DNA from 4 places in the Geodermatophilus bullaregiensis genome. Region 2 is predicted to be linked to each of the others. Evidence: riboswitches for the same ligand, from Rfam matches in the RefSeq annotation. Region 2 holds a riboswitch; each other region holds the start of a gene.
What was found. Region 2 has a riboswitch for cyclic di-AMP ahead of JOD57_RS23905 (VldE C-terminal domain-containing protein). Riboswitches for the same ligand answer to the same signal wherever they lie in the genome.

Region 1 (4,201 bases), 170 kb from region 2:
GGCGGACCACTCCGTCGGTGACCGTCCCGTGATCTGGTGAGGAGCCACGGGCGTGCGGCCCACTGGGAGTCTGGCGTCCCTCACCTGGATCGCCCGACGGGCCCGGGAGGACGACGGACCGGGGGGAACGGGATGTCGAAGCACTCGCAGGGAGCCGCACCGGACGCCGGGGCCAGCGGCACCAGACGGACGGCCTTCACGGACAACACCGCCGCGGAGCACGCCCCGGCGAGGGGTCTCGACGGGTTGCTGAACACCGGGCCGGTCTTCACGCACGCCGTCCGCGGTTACGACCGCCTCCAGGTCGACGACTACGTGGCCGCGGCCGAGACCGAGCTGCTGGTGCTCCGCCGGGAGAACGAGCACCTGCTCAGCCGCTACGCCGCCTGCTCCGGCGAGCTGCAGAACGCCCGCCGCCGGCTGGCCCAGCTGGTGCGCGAGCGCGAGGCGCTGCCGAGCCCCGAGGACGCGCGCATCCTGGTCGAGCGCGCCCAGGAGGAGGCCGAGCGAGTGCGCACCGAGGCGCGCGCGGAGGCCGAGGCCCGGCTGGCCAAGGTCGCCGAGATGCGGGAGGCGGTGATCGCGCTGCGCGAGCAGGCCCACGGCGAGGTCGCCGGGGTGCGGGCGGAGGCGCAGGCCGCCCGCGAGGAGGCGCACCGCGAGGCCGAGGAGGCGCGGCGCGCGGCGGCGGCCGAGCGCGCACGGCTGGATCGCGAGGCCGCCGAGGCGCGGGCCCGGCGGGAGGCCGAGGCGGCCGCGCGGGCGCAGGAGGAGCGGGCCGCCGTCGCGGCCGAGCTCGCCGCGCTGCACGCCGAGCGGGACCGGGTGCGCGAGACGCTGCGAGTGCTGGGCGGGCACGTCGACGATGCCCTCGCCGGCCTCGCCGAGGTCCTGCGCGGGGACGCGGTCCCCACCGACGAGCTGCCCGACGACGTCTCGGTGCTCGCCGAGCGACGCGACGCCGCGGCCCGTGACGAGACCCCCCGGAAGCCGGGGGCGGACGTCGCCGCGGCGTCCTGACCCGCACTCCCGGCCCGCCGGGCCACCGGCCCCGGGTCGGGTGCGGACGGCTCCGTAACACGCGTCACGCGGGTATCTGGCGCCCTGGTGTTGTCACGGGCAGGTAACGACACGTACGTTCTCCACGTCCGGTCGGTCGTCTCGTCCCCTCCCGGGGAGCCCGGCCGGGCGCCGCCGAGTCGTGTCCGCACCGTGGACGCGAGCCGGGGACCCACCGCAGTCCTGGGGTGAATCGCCTGTCGAGCTCCGCTCGCAGCGCGTAGGGCTTCTTCCCGCCCGAACCCGTCAGCTAACTCGGTAGGCGGCCACGGAAGGAACGGAGAGTCTCCGCATGCCCCGCCTCCGGGCCGCCGTGGCCCGCAGGTGCTGCCGGCCGCGCGTGCACCGCGCCGTCTGAGCCCGGCCGCCTCCCTGCCCCGCTGACCCGGCGCCGCCGACCGCGGCCGCCGGGGACCCGTAGACCGCCGTGCGCCGGTCCCTGCCCGCGAACCGGGCTGCCGCGCGCGCACTCTCCCCTCGGAGCCCCCGCCTTCATGCCCAGCCGTACCCCGAACACGCCTGCCGACGCCGCCGCGACCGCCGAGCTGCCCGTGAGCGACGCCACCGCCGTCCTGGCCGCCGTGGACACCGACGCCCCCGCTGCCGGTCACCGCCGCGGCCGGCGCGCACGTGCCACCCTCCCCGCCCGGACCGGTGCGCGGCGCAGCAGCCCGCCGCTCGGCCCGCGCCGCCCCGCCCTGCTGCTGGCCGCCGCCGCGGCCGGCGCGCTGATCGTCGGCGTGGTCACCACCGGCGGCCCGGCCGCCGAGGCCGGCACCGACACGGCCAGCACCTCGGTCAGCGTGGCCGAGCAGCTCGGCGTCGCCGACGAGCTCCCGGCCGACGCCGCGGCCCCCATGGCGCCGCAGGCCGCCGACCTCGCCCCGCTCGAGGACCTCGCCGCCTCCCGCAGCGAGCGCTCCGCCGAGGAGGCCACCGCCGCCCAGGCGCAGGCCGCCGCCGACCAGGCCGAGCTCGACCGGCGCGCCGCCGAGGAGGCCGCCCGCCGCGCCGCCGAGGAGGAGGCCGCCCGCGCCGCCGCCGAGGCCCAGGCCGCCGCCGAGGCGCAGGCCGCGGCCGAGGCCCAGGCCGCCGCCGAGGCCGCCGAGCGCGCCGCCGCCGCGGAGGAGGCCGCGACCGCACCGGCCCCGGCCCCGGCTGCCACCCCCGCGCCCGCGTCGGCCGCCGCGCCGGCCGCCCGCGGGACCTTCAAGGAGTACGCGCTGAGCAAGGTCGGCAGCGCCGATCAGTTCAGCTGCCTCGAGAACCTGTGGGGCAAGGAGAGCGGCTGGAACCCCAACGCGCAGAACCCGACCAGCACCGCCTACGGCATCCCGCAGTTCCTCGACTCGACGTGGGCCAGCACCGGCATCGCCAAGACCTCCGACGGCTACCGGCAGATCGACGCGGGCCTGATCTACATCGAGGAGCGCTACGGCTCGCCGTGCGCCGCCTGGGCGCACTCGCAGTCCAAGGGCTGGTACTAGGAGGACCCCGGCGCCCCGCGCCTCGCACGCTCGGCGCGGGACCCTGCACCGGGGCCGCGTGGGCCCCACCGCTCGCTCCGCTCGAGGTGGGCCCCTGCGTCGGGGCGGGGTGGTGGACTGCCGGGCATGCGAGTCGTCCCGCCCGGCTTCGTCCGCGCGCACACGCAGGTGCGCCGGCCCTCGCTCGTCCCGGAGGTGCGGCTGCACGTCGCCGACGACGTCGTCGCCCTCTGGGAGGCGATGGAGGACGCGGCCGGCGGTGCCGGTGAGGCACCGCCGTTCTGGGCCGCGGCCTGGCCCGGCGGCCAGGCGCTGGCCCGCGCCGTGCTCGACGGGGCCGTGCCGGTGACCGGCCGCACGGTGCTCGACCTGGGGTCGGGCAGCGGGCTGGTCGCCGTCGCCGCCGTCCTCGCCGGCGCCCGGCACGTGCTGGCCAGCGACGTCGACCCGTTCTCCCGGACGGCGGTCGGCGTCAACGCCGGGCTCAACGGGGTGGGCGGGATCGGCGTCACCGGCGACGTCCTCGACCGGGAGCCCCCGGCCGTCGACGTCGTGCTGGCCGGCGACGTCTGCTACGACCGCGAGATGACCGAGCGGGTGCTGCCCTTCCTCGACCGGGCCCGGGCGCGCGGCTGCGAGGTGCTCGTCGGCGACCCGGGCCGGCCCTACCTCCCCCACGAGCGGCTCGAGCCGGTCGTCCGCTACGACGTGCCCGAGACCGAGGGCCCCGGCCTGCGCCGGACCACGGTGTGGCGGTTGCCGTGAGCGCGCCGGCCCCCTTAGACCTCACGAGCGGCACGGCCGTGGTCGCCTCGGTGCGGGCCGCCCACCCCGGCGCGCCGCCCGGGCGCTTCGACCCGGTTCCCCTCGCGGGGTCCGGCGAGGTCCTGGCCGTCGACTCCTCCGCCGTCGTCCGGCTGACGCACGCCCTGCTGCCCCCGCTGGAGGCGCACCCCGGCGGCATCCGTACCCGGTTCGCCGGGAGCGTCCGGGTGGCCGCCGCCGACGTGGTGCGGCCGGCCCGGCGCGGCCGCTGAGGACGGCGGCGCACCGGTGGCCGTCCACGTCGGCACGTCGGGGTGGAGCTACGAGCACTGGGACGGCGTCCTCTACCCGCCGGGGACGCCGCCCCGCGACCGGCTGGCCCACTACGTCCGCCGGTTCGGCACCGTCGAGCTCAACGCGAGCTTCTACCGCTGGCCCCGGGCGGCGACCTTCGCCGGCTGGCGGGACCGGCTGCCCGAGGACTTCCGGCTGTCGGTCAAGGCGCCGCGGGGCCTGACCCACGCCAAGCGGCTGTACGCCCCGGAGACGTGGGTCGAGCGGATCACCGCGGCCTGGCACGAGCTCGACGGCCGGCGGGCCGTGCTGCTGGTGCAGCTGCACCCCGCCGCGGCCCGCGACGACGCGCGCCTCGGGTACTTCCTCTCCCTGCTGCCGGACTGGGTGCGGGTGGCCGTGGAGTTCCGCCACCCCAGCTGGCACGTCGAGGAGGTGTTCGCGCTGCTGGAGCGGCACGGCGCGGCCTACTGCGTGATGAGCGGCGCCGGGCTGCCGTGCGTGCTGCGGGCCACCGCGCGGTTCGTCTACGTCCGCCTGCACGGCCCCGACACCGCCTGGCTCTACGCGGGGTCCTATCCCGACGACGACCTGCG
Region 2 (4,201 bases):
CTGACCGCGGCGCCGGCCCAGAAGGCGGCGTGCACCCCGCCGAGCTCGGCCACCAGGCCGGCCAGCGGGTAGCCGAGGCCGACACCGGTGACGACGGTGACCGACAGCGCGGCGATCGTCGAGCGCGAGCGGTCCCCGGTCAGGGCCTCGCGGGCGGTGGCGATGGCCAGCGGGGTCAGCCCCAGCCCGAAGCCCTGCAGCGCCCGCCCGGCGACCAGCCACCCGAGCCCGAGCGGCAGGGCGGCCAGCGCGCCGCCGAGGGTCACCACGGCGAGCACGGCGAGGACCACGCGGCGCCGGTGCGGGCCGTCACCGAGCCGGCCGACCACCGGGGTGGCCACCGCGCCGACCAGCAGCGTGGCCGTCAGCGACCACTGCGCGTCCGGCAGCGAGGCGCCGGTGGCCGACGCGACCGCCGGGACCAGCGGCGCGCCGAGGCTGCTGATGACGGCCACGACCGTCCCGACGAAGACGAGCACCGCCACGAGGGCGCGGGGGGACCGGGGGACCGCCATGACCCCCAGCGTCCCAGGTCGTTGCACACACCAAGCAGTGAGCCGCGTCGAACCGCTGCCGTGACCGTCGGGTGGAGAGCCGCCGGGGAGTCTGCGACCGTCGGCACAGCGGAACCGGGTGGCCCGGAACCGCGGGCCGGGTGCGACCGAGGGGAGAGCGCGGATGAACACCGACGTCTCGGCGGTGGTGGAGCGGATCTACGGCGACGTCCTCCGGCGGAACCGGGGCGAGACGGAGTTCCACCAGGCGGTGCGCGAGGTCCTCGACTCCCTGGCCATCGTCCTGGCCCGCCACCGCGAGTTCCTGGAGATGAAGACCGTCGAGCGGATCTGCGAGCCCGAGCGGCAGGTCATCTTCCGCGTGCCCTGGCAGGACGACCGCGGTGAGGTGCACATCGACCGGGGCTTCCGGGTGGAGTTCAACTCCGCGCTCGGGCCCTACAAGGGCGGCCTGCGGTTCCACCCCTCGGTCGACCTGGGCATCGTGAAGTTCCTCGGTTTCGAGCAGGTGTTCAAGAACGCGCTCACCGGGATGCCGATCGGCGGGGGCAAGGGCGGCTCGGACTTCGACCCCAAGGGGCGCTCCGACGCGGAGGTCATGCGCTTCTGCCAGTCGTTCATGACCGAGCTCTACCGCCACCTCGGCGAGTACACCGACGTCCCGGCCGGCGACATCGGCGTGGGTGCCCGCGAGATCGGCTACCTGTTCGGCCAGTACAAGCGGATCACCAACCGCTACGAGTCCGGCGTCATCACCGGCAAGGGGCTGGGCTGGGGCGGGGCGCTGGTGCGCACCGAGGCCACCGGCTACGGCGCGGCGTTCTTCGCCGAGGCGATGATGGAGGAGGCCGGGGAGTCCCTCGACGGCAAGCGGGTCACCGTCAGCGGCTCGGGCAACGTCGCCGTGTACGGCATCGAGAAGGTGCACCAGCTCGGCGGCACCGTGGTGGCGTGCTCGGACTCCAGCGGCCACGTCGTCGACGAGAAGGGCATCGACCTCGACGTCCTCAAGCAGGTCAAGGAGGTCGAGCGGGCGCGGATCGAGGCCTACGCCGACCGGGTGCCGTCGGCGTCCTTCGTCGAGGGCGGCAGCATCTGGGACGTCCCGTGCGACGTCGCCGTCCCCAGCGCCACGCAGAACGAGCTGGACGGCGCCGCCGCCGCCGTCCTCGCCCGCAACGGCTGCCGGTACGTGGTCGAGGGCGCGAACATGCCGTGCACCCCCGACGCCGTCCGGGTGTTCCGGGAGGCCGGGATCGCCTTCGCCCCGGGCAAGGCCGCCAACGCCGGCGGCGTGGCCACCTCGGCCCTGGAGATGCAGCAGAACGCCTCGCGCGACCGCTGGACCTTCGAGCACACCGAGGCGCGGCTGGAGGAGATCATGCGCGGCATCCACGCGCGTTGCTCGGCCACCGCGGAGGAGTACGGCTCGCCCGGCGACCTCGTCCTCGGCGCGAACGTGGCGGGGTTCCTCGACGTGGCCGAGGCGGTGCACGCCCACGGCCTCGTCTGAGCGCCCGGACCACCGCCGCCTACACCCTCCGGCCGTCGATCGGGAGGTCTGCGACGGCGATCACCCCACGAAACCGCTGTCGACTCGTTGTCACGACTTCACGACGCCGGTACCGTGGCCGCGTCCGACCGGTCGTCGTGTCCCCCGTCGGGGGAGGCCGGACGGACGCCGCCGAGTCGCCCGCTGGGGCGAGCCGGGGACCCACCGCAGTACTGGGGTGAATCCCGCACCGGGCATCCGTCCGGGCAGGTAGGGCTGCTTCCCGCCCGAACCCGTCAGCTAACTCGGCAGGCGGCTCACGGAAGAACGGAGAGCCGCCGGATGGCGTGCGCCTGCACCGCTGCACCACTCCCTCCACCCCGGCTCTCCCGGACCCCGGCGCGCCCGCGCACCTGACCGTCCGCGGCCGTCCGCCCCGGACGCCGTCCGCGAGCCCACCAGCCCGAGCACCCTCCGCTCGACCGGCCCCGCGCCGCTTCTCCCTGGTGGGCCCGCGCCGGCCCGGCGCGCTGCCCGCGCACCCGCCGTCCGCCCCGCCGCGGCCTCCCGCGCCGCTGCGCCCCCACACCTCCGGAGCACCCCGCCCCATGGACCCCCGCACGACCACGTCCGGCCGATCCGCCGAGCGCCGCGCCCGCGCCGCCGGCTCCCGCCGCCGTCTGCTCCCCGCCCGCCGTCCCGGCCTGCTGCTCGGCGCCGCCGCCGCAGGCGCCCTGCTGGTCAACGTCGTCGTCGGCGCGGACCCTGCCGCGCAGGCCGGCGCCGGCAGCGCGGAGTCGGCCAGCGTCGCCCAGGAGCTGGGCCTGACCTCCGGGACCGCCGACGCCTCCGGGTCCGCCGACGCCGGCGGAGGCGACGTGGCCGCGGACCTCCAGCCGCTGGAGGACCTGGCCGCCAGCCGCGGCAGTCGCGAGGCCGAGGAGGCCAGCGCACAGCAGGCGCAGGCCGCCGCCGACCAGGCCGCGCTCGACCGGCAGCGCGCCGAGGCCGAGGCCGCCGCCGCTGCCCAGCGCGCCGCGGAGCAGGCCGCCGCCGAGGAGGCCGCCGCCCAGGCCGCCGCTGCCGAGGCAGCCGCGGAGGCGGCCGCCGACCAGGTCGCCGCCGAGGAGGCCGCCGCCGCCGAGGTCGCCGCGGAGGAGGCCGCCGAGGAGGCCGCCGAGGCCCCCGCCTCGTCGGCCGCGCCGTCGTCCGCGAGCTCGTCGGCCGCCGGCTCGGGGACGGCGACCACGGCGACCGCGCGCATCAGCAACACCGCGGGCCCGGTGCAGGCCGTGGTCCAGGCGGCGGCGAACGCCGTGGTCAGCAACGTGGCCGGCGCCGGCGGGATCACCCTCGGCGGCACCCGGGCCAGTGCCGCCGACCCGAACGGCCACCCGTCGGGCCTGGCGCTGGACTACATGGTCATGTCCAACACCGCGCTCGGGAACGCGATCGTGCAGTACCACGTCGCGCACTGGGACGAGCTCGGTGTCGACTACCTGATCTACCAGCAGAAGATGCTCAGCTCGCCGGGGGGCAGCTGGTCGCAGATGGCCGACCGCGGCAGCGCCACGGCCAACCACTTCGACCACGTGCACGTCAACTACGTGGGCTGACCCCACGGCGGGCCGGGCCCGACCGACCCCCGGGACCGGTCGGGCCGCCGCTGTCGGGTGGTCCGGCCGACGATACGGTCGACGTCCGGACCGACCCCAGGAGGACGCCGGCATGGCGCCACCGAGCTCCGTCCCCACCGTGCCGACGGGCGTCCACGGCCGGTGGCACCCGGCCGGCACCTGCGCCCCGCGGCCGCTGACCGACGAGCAGCGCGCCCTGCCCCCGGGACCCGGCCTGCCGTGGGCGCGGGCGGGTGCCGCGGTCGTCCGTGGCTGAGCCCGCGCTCACCCTGTTGCGGCTCGGCGGCGTGGTGGTGGCCGGGTACGCCGACGGCGGGGGGCTCGACCCGGCGCTGGCGCCACGGCCGTACCTGCACCCGGTCCGCACCCTCGACGGCCGGACGGTGACCGACGCGCAGCCCCCCGACCACCCCTGGCACCTCGGTGTCTCGATCGGGGTCCAGGACGTCGGCGGCGCGAACCTGTGGGGTGGCCCGACCTACGTGCGCGGCCACGGCTACACCGCGCGGGCCGACCACGGCCGGATCGAGCACGCCGGCTTCCCGGCCCGGGAGGAC
Region 3 (4,201 bases), 620 kb from region 2:
AGACATCGCGTTGGAATGGTGGGCACAACGTCCGATCCCCCGACGCGGTGTCGATGGTCGATACCTCCCACTCACCGAGAACGAGCGCAACTCGGACGCTTCCGCAGAGGTGAGACTGAAGGCAGCAAAGGCAGGACTCCGGACAGAAGATGCCATGGTGCTCAACGTCGCTCCCTCGGTGAGTCAACTCCTGATCGTCGAGCCAGATGGATGAGCACATGAATCATCGAGCAGGTGGCGTCCACATCGGCCTGCGCGCCACAACGTTGACGCGGGTGCTCGTGCTCTGCGCCGACCGGCGGGGCAGAGCACGAGCGGCCGCAGAGTGGGTCAGAGCGCGGCGTACAGAGCCTCCTCGAACTCGCCGTAGACCCGCCACGCGCCGTCCTGCTCGATGAAGGGCAGGGAGTTGGTGTAGATCGAGGCGCAGACGCCGGTGGTGCGGTCGACGAAGAAGTGCGTGTTGAACAGCCCCGCCCAGGAACCGGTGCCGGCCCGGCGGCGGCCCGGCTGGTCCTCGGTGTTGAGGAGCAGCCCGTAGCCCCACGTGTGGCCGGGGCCGGCCCGGAGGCTGTCGGTGATCGGCGGGTCCGCGGTGAGGATCTCGGCGGGGAAGTCGAGGTCGCCGATCTGGTTGGTGAACGCCCGGTCGACCGTCTCCGCCGAGAGGATGCGCTCGCCGTCGAGCTCGCCTCCGCGGAGCAGGGCGCGCGCGAAGCGGGTGTAGTCGCGCGGTGTCGAGTAGAGGCCGTGCCCGCCGGCCCACCAGTCGGGCTCCTGGTTGAGGATCTCGTCGACCGCGGTCCACCCGCCGTCCTGGCCGCGGGTGTGGATGGCGACGCAGTGGGCCTTCCGCTCCTCGTCGAGCCGGAACATCGTGTCGGTCATCCCGAGCGGGCCGGTGATGCCGGTGGCGATCACCTCGTCGAGGGTCGTGCCGGCCACCGCCTCGACCACCCTGCCGAGCCAGTCGGTGTTGATGCCGTAGACGTACCGGGTGCCGGGGTGGGCGACCATCGGCGCCTCGAACGCGCGCGCCGACCCGGGGACGACGTTGGGGACCCCGGTCGCCGTCTCGTACCGCAGCAGCTCGGCGTTCCAGAACCAGTAGCCCAGTCCCGTGGTGTGGGTGACCAGCTGGTGGACGGTCGCCTTGCGGGCCGGCTCGACCAGCCGGGGCGTGTCGCCGTCGAAGCCCTCGAGGACCCGGACGTCGGCGAACTCGGGGCGGTACTGCTCGACCGGGGCGTCGAGGTCCAGCTCGCCGCGCTCCACCTGCTGCAGCGCGGCCGCCGTGCAGACCATCTTGGTCATCGACATGATCCGGAACTGGGTGCTCGTGGTGACCGGGTCGTCGGACTCCCCCGCGACGCGCACCCCCGCGCCGCCCTCGTAGAGGACGCCGTCGCGGTCGGCGGCGATGGCGGCGACGTGCGGCACCGCTCCCCGCTCCACCGCGTCGGCCAGTACGGCGTCGATCCGGCTGCCGTCGATGTCCCTGCTCATGGCGCCTCCTCGGTCGGTCCGCCGCGACTCTGCGGCGGGCCCGGCGTCAGGCTGGCGGGTGCCCTGGAGCAGCGCAAACGCGGCGGCGAGCACGGCGGCGCGCTCGTGCCCTGGTCGACGCCGGGAGCGGCGCGGCGAGCGGCTCCGGGTGCACGCTGCTGCGTCCCCGGTCCCGGCGCGACGCGACCCCCGTCCCGGCGGTCCGGGGCGGGGGTCGCGAGACAGGTGCGCGGTGCGGTCAGTAGCGACCGGCCGTGCCGCCGCCCCTCTTGTTCTTGGCCTGGTAGTCGCGGATGAACTTCTTGATCTTGGCCTGGTTCTGCGGCTTCTGCAGCTCCTGCACCACCTTGGCGGCGACGCCCGAAGCGACGAGCTTCCTCAACATCCCCATGGGGTTGCCTCCTCGTGTCGATTCCTGTCCTCGTGCCCCGTGAACGCGCGCCGCAACCGTGGCGATCCCGACGTCCTCCGTGCCGTGTCGGTGGTGGGCCGCTGACTGCGCGTTCGGACGCACCGCCGCGTCCTTTCTGGCCCGGCGCGGCGTGTCCGCGCCGGGCGGCCGGCTCCCGCGTGTCGAGGAGTTCGGGTGTCCGCGCTGGTCAGCGCGGCGTGTCGGATCCGGGGCGGGAGTCAAGTGCGCGGACCCGGATCGGGCGTGGCGGCCGACCGGAGCGGTTGAGCGCTCAGGGACCCCTACCTACCGTCGTCGCGGTCCGGCCAGGGCCCTTCGTCACTCCCCGTGTGACACCCGCCGGATGCGCCGAACCGGATGCCGGCACCCAGCCGGTCTCCCGGGCCGGGGACCCACCGCAGCACTGGGGTGGAGCGCGACTCGTCGCGCCGGGCGACTCCTCCGTCCGAACCCGTCAGCTAACCCGGTAGGCGATCGTGGAGAACAGGAGAACCGTCGTCGATGACGACTACCCGCACGTCCACCGCTCGTCGCTCGTTCCGCGGCATCGCCGTCGCGGCCATCGCCGGAGCCGGCATCGTCCTCTCACCCCTCCCGGCCTCGGCTGCCGTGGGTGGCGGCGGTGGTGGGGCCGTGACGGCCGCGCCGGTCGCCGCTCCCAACGGCGCGGCCCAGACGGCCGTCGACACCGCGCTCGCCCAGCGCGGTGACATGTACCTCTACGGCGCGACCGGTCCCGACCGGTTCGACTGCTCGGGGCTGACCAGCTTCGCCTACAAGGCGGCCGGCGTCTCGATCCCGCGCACCTCGAAGGCCCAGTCGACGTTCGGCACCCCGGTGGCGAAGGCCGACCTCCAGCCGGGTGACCTGGTGTTCTTCTACAGCCCGGTCTCGCACGTGGGCATGTACATCGGCAACGGCCAGATGGTCCACGCCTCGACCGCCGGCAAGCCGGTGGCCGTGGTCGCCCTGGACTCCATGCCGCAGTACCAGGGCGCCCGTCGCATCGTCTGACGCGATCCTCGGACGACGCCCCGGCCCTGGTGGGCCGGGGCGCCGTCGCGTCAGGACGGTCCGGTGGAGACTCCTCGGCCGTGACCTCCACCGGCCCGGCGTGGCCCCGCCCCGCCGGGCGGGGACCGGTCGTCGCGCTGGGCAAGCTGGTCGCCGACCAACTGCTCGAGCTGTCGGCTCCCCTGGTGGTCGGCGGCCAACAGCGGGTGGTCCGGACGACGACGGCTGGCGGCGCCCCGGCCACCGTGACGGCGAACCTGGCACGGCTGGGTGTCCCGTCCCGGCTGGCGGGCTGGGCCGGCGCGGACCCGCTCGCCGACGACCTGCTGGCCGGTCTCGCCGGGCGCGGCGTCGAGGTGGCGGTGGTGCGTCGCGGACGGGCGCCGGTGTCGACGGTGCTGGTGCACCCCGACGGCGAGCGCACGCTGCTGACCGACCGTGGGGAAGGCGGGCTGGAGCCTTCCGACGTCCGCGCCTCGTGGGTCGCCGATGCGGCCGTCGTCCACCTGGACGGCTACGACCTGCTGCGCTTCCCCGGCGCGCTGCGGGGCGCCGCGTCGGCGGCACACGGGCGCGGGGTGCCGATCAGCGTGGACGTCGCCGCCGCGACCCGCATCGCCGCGCACGGGGTCGGCGCCTACACCGACCTGCTCGCCGGGCTGCGGCCGGACCTGCTCTCCTGTAACGCCGCCGAGGCCACGGCCCTGGGCCTGGACGGTTCGTTGCCGGCCTGGGCACCCGGGCTGGTGCTGGTGCACGCCGGTGCCCGCCCGACCCGGGTGGTCTCGGCGGCGGGCGCGTGGGAGGTGCCGGTCGAGCCGCTGCCGGCGGGGCGGCTGCGTGACACGACCGGGTGCGGGGACGCGTTCGCGGCCGGGGTGCTGAGCGGCTGGCGCGCCGGGCAGTCCGTGCTGGACGCCGTCCGGTCCGGTTATGCCGCGGCCGCGGTGGTCGCCGGCGTGGTCGGCGGCCAGCCGCCGCCGTGACCTCTCTCGATGCGCGCTGACACATCGCACCTCATAGGCCGCTGACCTGCATTTTCAGGTTGAGCACCCCGGTCCGATCGGTTAGAATTCGTACATGTGTTCGGGTGATCCGGTGGGCGGTGACGTTCTCGACGACGTCGCCGCGCTGGTCGCCGAGCGCAACCGGGTCGATGCCCTGCTGGCGCGGCGGGTACGGGCCGCGGAACTGTCCCAGGCACCGGAGCGGGACGGGCTGACGAGCACGGCGTCCTGGTTGCGCGGGCACTGCCGGCTCTCGGCGGCC
Region 4 (4,201 bases), 4.2 Mb from region 2:
CTCGCTGGTCTCCTCGGTCTACGGTGCCGCCGGCATCGACCTGCCCGACGACCAGGCGGGGCTCTACGCGGTCACCACGCCGGTCGACCTCGCCGACGTCCTGCCCGGGGACCTGGTGTTCCCCGGCACGCCGGAGGCCGGTCTCGGCCACGTCGGCATCGCCCTGGACCGGCAGACGATGCTGGCCGCCGACGGCCGGGCCGGGGCGGTCGTCGTCCGGCGGCTGCCCGCAGACGAGGTGCTGCACGTCGGCCGGCCGAGCCTCGGGCCGCGGCCGGAGGAGCCGGCGCCCGGGCCGACCGGGGGCGCGCTGCCGGTCGAGTGCGGCAACCCCGTGTACCCGCCGAGCTCCTCCGGCGGCCGATCCTGGGGCGGCTACCCCAACGGGCTGATCCCGCCGAGCGCGCTGTGCCCGCTGGGCGTGTCCGGCCACGCGCTGCGCTGCGACGCGGCGGCGGCCTGGCGGGCGATGAGCGCGGCGTTCGCCGACGTCTTCGGCGAGCCGGTCTGCATCACCGACTCCTACCGCACCTACGCCGGCCAGGTGCGCCTCTACGGCGAGAAGCCGGCGCTCGCGGCGGTCCCCGGCACCAGCAACCACGGCTGGGGCCTGGCGGTGGACCTGTGCGGCGGCATCGAGACCTTCGGCACCCCGCAGTACGCGTGGATGGTCGCCAACGCCGGCCGCTTCGGCTGGCTGCACCCGACGTGGGCCGACCCGGGCAACGGCCGCGAGGAGCCCTGGCACTGGGAGTACGCGGGCGGCTGAGCCGGGACTGTCGGTGGTCGTCCCTAGCGTGCGCAGCAACCGACAGGGAGACCGTCCCGACCGCGGCCCGGCAGCGGGCGGCGCGGCCGGGACACCGGAGGGACACGGCCATGCTCATCGACTGCGACACGTGCACCGCGCGCGGCGTCGGCTGCGCCGACTGCGTCGTCACCGCCCTGCTGGGGGCACCGCCGGGGGAGCGGGACACCGCGCCCGTGCTGCTGCCGGTGCCCCCCGTCCCGGCGGCCCGCGGCACCGGCCCCGACGACGTCGTCCTCCCGCGACCCGGCGTGGTGGTGGAGTTCGACGACGTCGAGCGGCGCGCCGTCCGGGCACTCGCCGAGGGCGGTCTGGTGCCACCCCTGCGTCACCGGCCCTCGACGGCCGGGCGGGAGGAGGCGCGCGGCGGGCGGCCGGCCGGGCGTCGCCGCACCGGCTGAGCCGAGCCGGACGAGGACACACCGGGCGCCGCTGTGGACACCTCGGCACGCACCGGGGTGTCGGGATCGCCCACCGTGGGTGTTCTCACAGTCCCCGGGGGCCCCGTTTGTCACAACTGCATCACGTCCGTACTGTGGCCGCCGTTCGGCCGGGTGGTCGTCACCCGACACGAGGTGGCCTCGGCCGGACACCGCCGAGTCACCGGACGCCGCCCTCGGGCGGTCGCGAGGTGAGCCGGGGACCCACCGCAGCACTGGGGTGAGTTCTCGTGCGCGCCGGACCTCCTCCGGCGTGCGGAGATAGGGCACGTCTTCCCAGCCCGAACCCGTCAGCTAACTCGGTAGGCGGTTGCTGAGGAAGAACGGAGAGCCGCCGCCCGTGGCGACCCCCCGCCCTGCCCTGGGGCATGCGCGCGCACAGTCCACCGACCGCCGTACCGCCGGTCCCGTCACCGGCCCGCACCGCCGCCGCCCGCTGCTCCGCCGTCTCGGCCGGGTCGCGCTCGTGGGCACCACCGCCGGTCTGACGCTGGCCCTGCTGCCCGGCACCGCGACGGCCGACCCCGAGCAGGCCACCAGTCCCGAGCAGGCCGCCCAGCTCGCCGCCGACGCCGGTCACCGGCTCGAGGTCGTCAGCGAGCAGGTCAACGAGGCCCGCGAGGTGCTCGCCCAGCAGCAGACCGAGGCCGACGAGGCCGACCGGGCCGCCGCCGACGCGCAGACCCGGCTCGACGCACTGGACGGTCGGATCCGGCAGGTGGCCCGCACCGCCTACACCGGCGGCGACACCATGCCCGAGCTGGACCTGCTGATGACCAGCGCCTCCGCCGAGGACTTCGTCAGCCGGCTCGCCACGCTCGACCAGCTCGCCGGTCACACCACCGACGTCATGGCCGAGGTCGGCGAGGCCGCCGCCGCGGCGACGCGGGCACAGGCCGACGCCGAGGCCGCCGAGGCCGACGCCGAGCGCACCCTGGAGGACCTGAGCGCCCAGGAGGCGCGGCTCCAGGAGGACATCGCCGACTACCGCGAGCAGGTCGCCGCGCTGACCGCCGCCCAGCAGGAGGCAGCGGCAGCCGCGCAGCGGGCCCTGGCCGCGCAGCAGTCCGCGGGCACGGTCGGCGAGAGCGCCCCGGTGGCCGCGGCCCCGGCGGCGCCGACCGCTCCGGCGGCCCCGGCGGCCCCGGCGGCGCCGGCGGCTCCGGCGGCCCCGGCCGCTCCGGCCGCCGCGGCGGCTCCCGCCGCTCCGGCCCCGGCACCGGCCGGTGGGGGCAGTGCGGCGGCCCAGCGGGCGGTGCAGACGGCGCTGGCGCAGGTCGGCGACGCCTACGTGTGGGGCGCCGGCGGTCCCGACGCGTTCGACTGCTCGGGCCTGACGCAGTACGCCTACGCCGCGGCGGGGATCACCCTGCCGCACTCCAGCAGCATGCAGTCGCGCATGGGCACCGCCGTCTCGCGCGACGCCCTCCAGCCGGGTGACCTGATCTTCTACTACAGCCCGGTCAGCCACGTGTCGATGTACGTCGGCAACGGCCAGATGGTGCACGCCTCGACCTCCAGCGAGCCGGTGAAGGTCGTGTCGGTCGACTCCATGGGCGGCATCACCGCCATGCGCCGCATCGTCTAGCGGACGGCGTCCGGCGACGGCCCCTCCGGACGGAGTCGGGTGCCCGAGGGCCGGCGACCCACCCGGGTCGCCGGCCCTCGCCGCGTCCGCAGCGGGGGAGGACCGGAGCCCGGAGGACGCCGCCTAGGATCGGCCGGGTGAGCGGGGCGGGCCGGGGAGGCGCTCGCGCCGCCCTGCTGGTCGCGGCCGTGCTCGGTGCCGCGCTCGTGGTCGTCATCGCCGTCCGCACGCCGTGGACCCTGCTGCCCGCACCGCCGGGCGGCGCCACACCGGTCAGCGCCGACGCGGGGCTGCCCGCCGAGGCCCTCCGGCGGGCCGAGGCCCTCGCCGCGGACATCCGGCCCGCGTCGCTGGTGGGCCTGCTGCTCGGGCTCACCGCCTCCGCCCTGCTGGGTCTCACCCGGCTGGGCGGCCGGCTGGTGACCGCCGTCGCGCGGCCCCTCGGCGGGCGCTGGGTCTGGCAGGTGCTGCTCGGCACGGTCGCCCTGGTCGTCGTCGGCCGGCTGGCCACGCTGCCGGTGTCGGCCTACGGCGAGGTGGTGCGGCACCGCTACGGCCTGTCCACCCGTTCGTGGCCGCTGTGGCTGCGCGACGTCGCCGTCTCCACGGCCATCGACGCCGCCCTCACCGCGCTCGCCCTGCTCGTGCTCGTCGCACTGGCCCGTCGGGCGCCGCGCGCCTGGTGGGCGTGGGCGGCGGCCGGGGCGGCGGGGCTCGTGGTGGTGGGCTCCTTCCTCTACCCGGTGGTCATCGAGCCGGCGTTCAACAGCTTCGCGCCCCTGCCGGCCGGGCAGCTGCGCACCGACCTGCTGGAGCTGGGCGAGGAGAGCGGCACCCCGGTCGACGACGTGCTCGTCGCCGACGCCTCCCGGCGGACGACGTCGCTCAACGCCTACGTCTCCGGGTTCGGCTCCACCCGCCGCGTCGTCCTGTACGACACGCTGCTGGCCGACGTCCCCGACGACGAGGTCGAGTCGATCGTCGCCCACGAGCTCGGGCACGTGGCCACCGACGACGTCCTCACCGGCACGCTGCTCGGCGCGCTCGGCGCGGCCGCCGCGGTGGCCCTGCTCGGCTGGCTGCTCACCTGGCCGCCGCTGCTGCGGCGGGCGGGGGCGGACTCCCCGGGCGACCCGCGCGTGGTCCCGCTGGTCCTGCTGCTCGTCGCCCTGGGCTCGCTGGTGGGCACCCCGGTGCAGAACCTGGTCTCCCGGCACGTGGAGGCGCGCGCCGACCTGCACGCCCTCGACCTCACCGGGGACGCCGCGGCCTTCATCGAGATGCAGCGCCGGCTGGCCGAGACCAACGTGTCCGACCCGAGCCCGCCGGCACCGTGGCAGTGGTTCTTCGGCTCGCACCCGACGG

Region 1: it holds a riboswitch for cyclic di-AMP, as region 2 does, so the genes downstream of both, JOD57_RS23060 (aggregation-promoting factor C-terminal-like domain-containing protein) here and JOD57_RS23905 (VldE C-terminal domain-containing protein) in region 2, are expected to answer to the same signal.
Region 3: it holds a riboswitch for cyclic di-AMP, as region 2 does, so the genes downstream of both, JOD57_RS20935 (C40 family peptidase) here and JOD57_RS23905 (VldE C-terminal domain-containing protein) in region 2, are expected to answer to the same signal.
Region 4: it holds a riboswitch for cyclic di-AMP, as region 2 does, so the genes downstream of both, JOD57_RS03430 (C40 family peptidase) here and JOD57_RS23905 (VldE C-terminal domain-containing protein) in region 2, are expected to answer to the same signal.

What each region holds. Positions count from the first base shown of each region.
Region 1 is NZ_JAFBCJ010000001.1:4,808,667-4,812,867, forward strand. It holds gene JOD57_RS23055 (hypothetical protein) at 133-1,020, shown strand; cyclic di-AMP (ydaO/yuaA leader) riboswitch at 1,183-1,339, shown strand; gene JOD57_RS23060 (aggregation-promoting factor C-terminal-like domain-containing protein) at 1,554-2,546, shown strand; gene JOD57_RS23065 (class I SAM-dependent methyltransferase) at 2,673-3,311, shown strand; gene JOD57_RS23070 (hypothetical protein) at 3,308-3,583, shown strand; gene JOD57_RS23075 (DUF72 domain-containing protein) at 3,600-4,201, shown strand, end outside.
Region 2 is NZ_JAFBCJ010000001.1:4,979,452-4,983,652, forward strand. It holds gene JOD57_RS23895 (MFS transporter) at 1-515, opposite strand, end outside; gene gdhA (NADP-specific glutamate dehydrogenase) at 679-2,028, shown strand; cyclic di-AMP (ydaO/yuaA leader) riboswitch at 2,188-2,337, shown strand; gene JOD57_RS23905 (VldE C-terminal domain-containing protein) at 2,616-3,623, shown strand; gene JOD57_RS23910 (hypothetical protein) at 3,736-3,900, shown strand; gene JOD57_RS23915 (DUF6807 domain-containing protein) at 3,893-4,201, shown strand, end outside.
Region 3 is NZ_JAFBCJ010000001.1:4,359,297-4,363,497, reverse strand. It holds gene JOD57_RS20945 (serine hydrolase domain-containing protein) at 331-1,506, opposite strand; gene JOD57_RS20940 (hypothetical protein) at 1,745-1,897, opposite strand; cyclic di-AMP (ydaO/yuaA leader) riboswitch at 2,273-2,407, shown strand; gene JOD57_RS20935 (C40 family peptidase) at 2,420-2,932, shown strand; gene JOD57_RS20930 (carbohydrate kinase family protein) at 3,013-3,918, shown strand; gene JOD57_RS20925 (HNH endonuclease signature motif containing protein) at 4,031-4,201, shown strand, end outside.
Region 4 is NZ_JAFBCJ010000001.1:745,528-749,728, reverse strand. It holds gene JOD57_RS03440 (NlpC/P60 family protein) at 1-769, shown strand, start outside; gene JOD57_RS03435 (hypothetical protein) at 880-1,209, shown strand; cyclic di-AMP (ydaO/yuaA leader) riboswitch at 1,392-1,572, shown strand; gene JOD57_RS03430 (C40 family peptidase) at 1,715-2,836, shown strand; gene JOD57_RS03425 (M48 family metalloprotease) at 2,974-4,201, shown strand, end outside.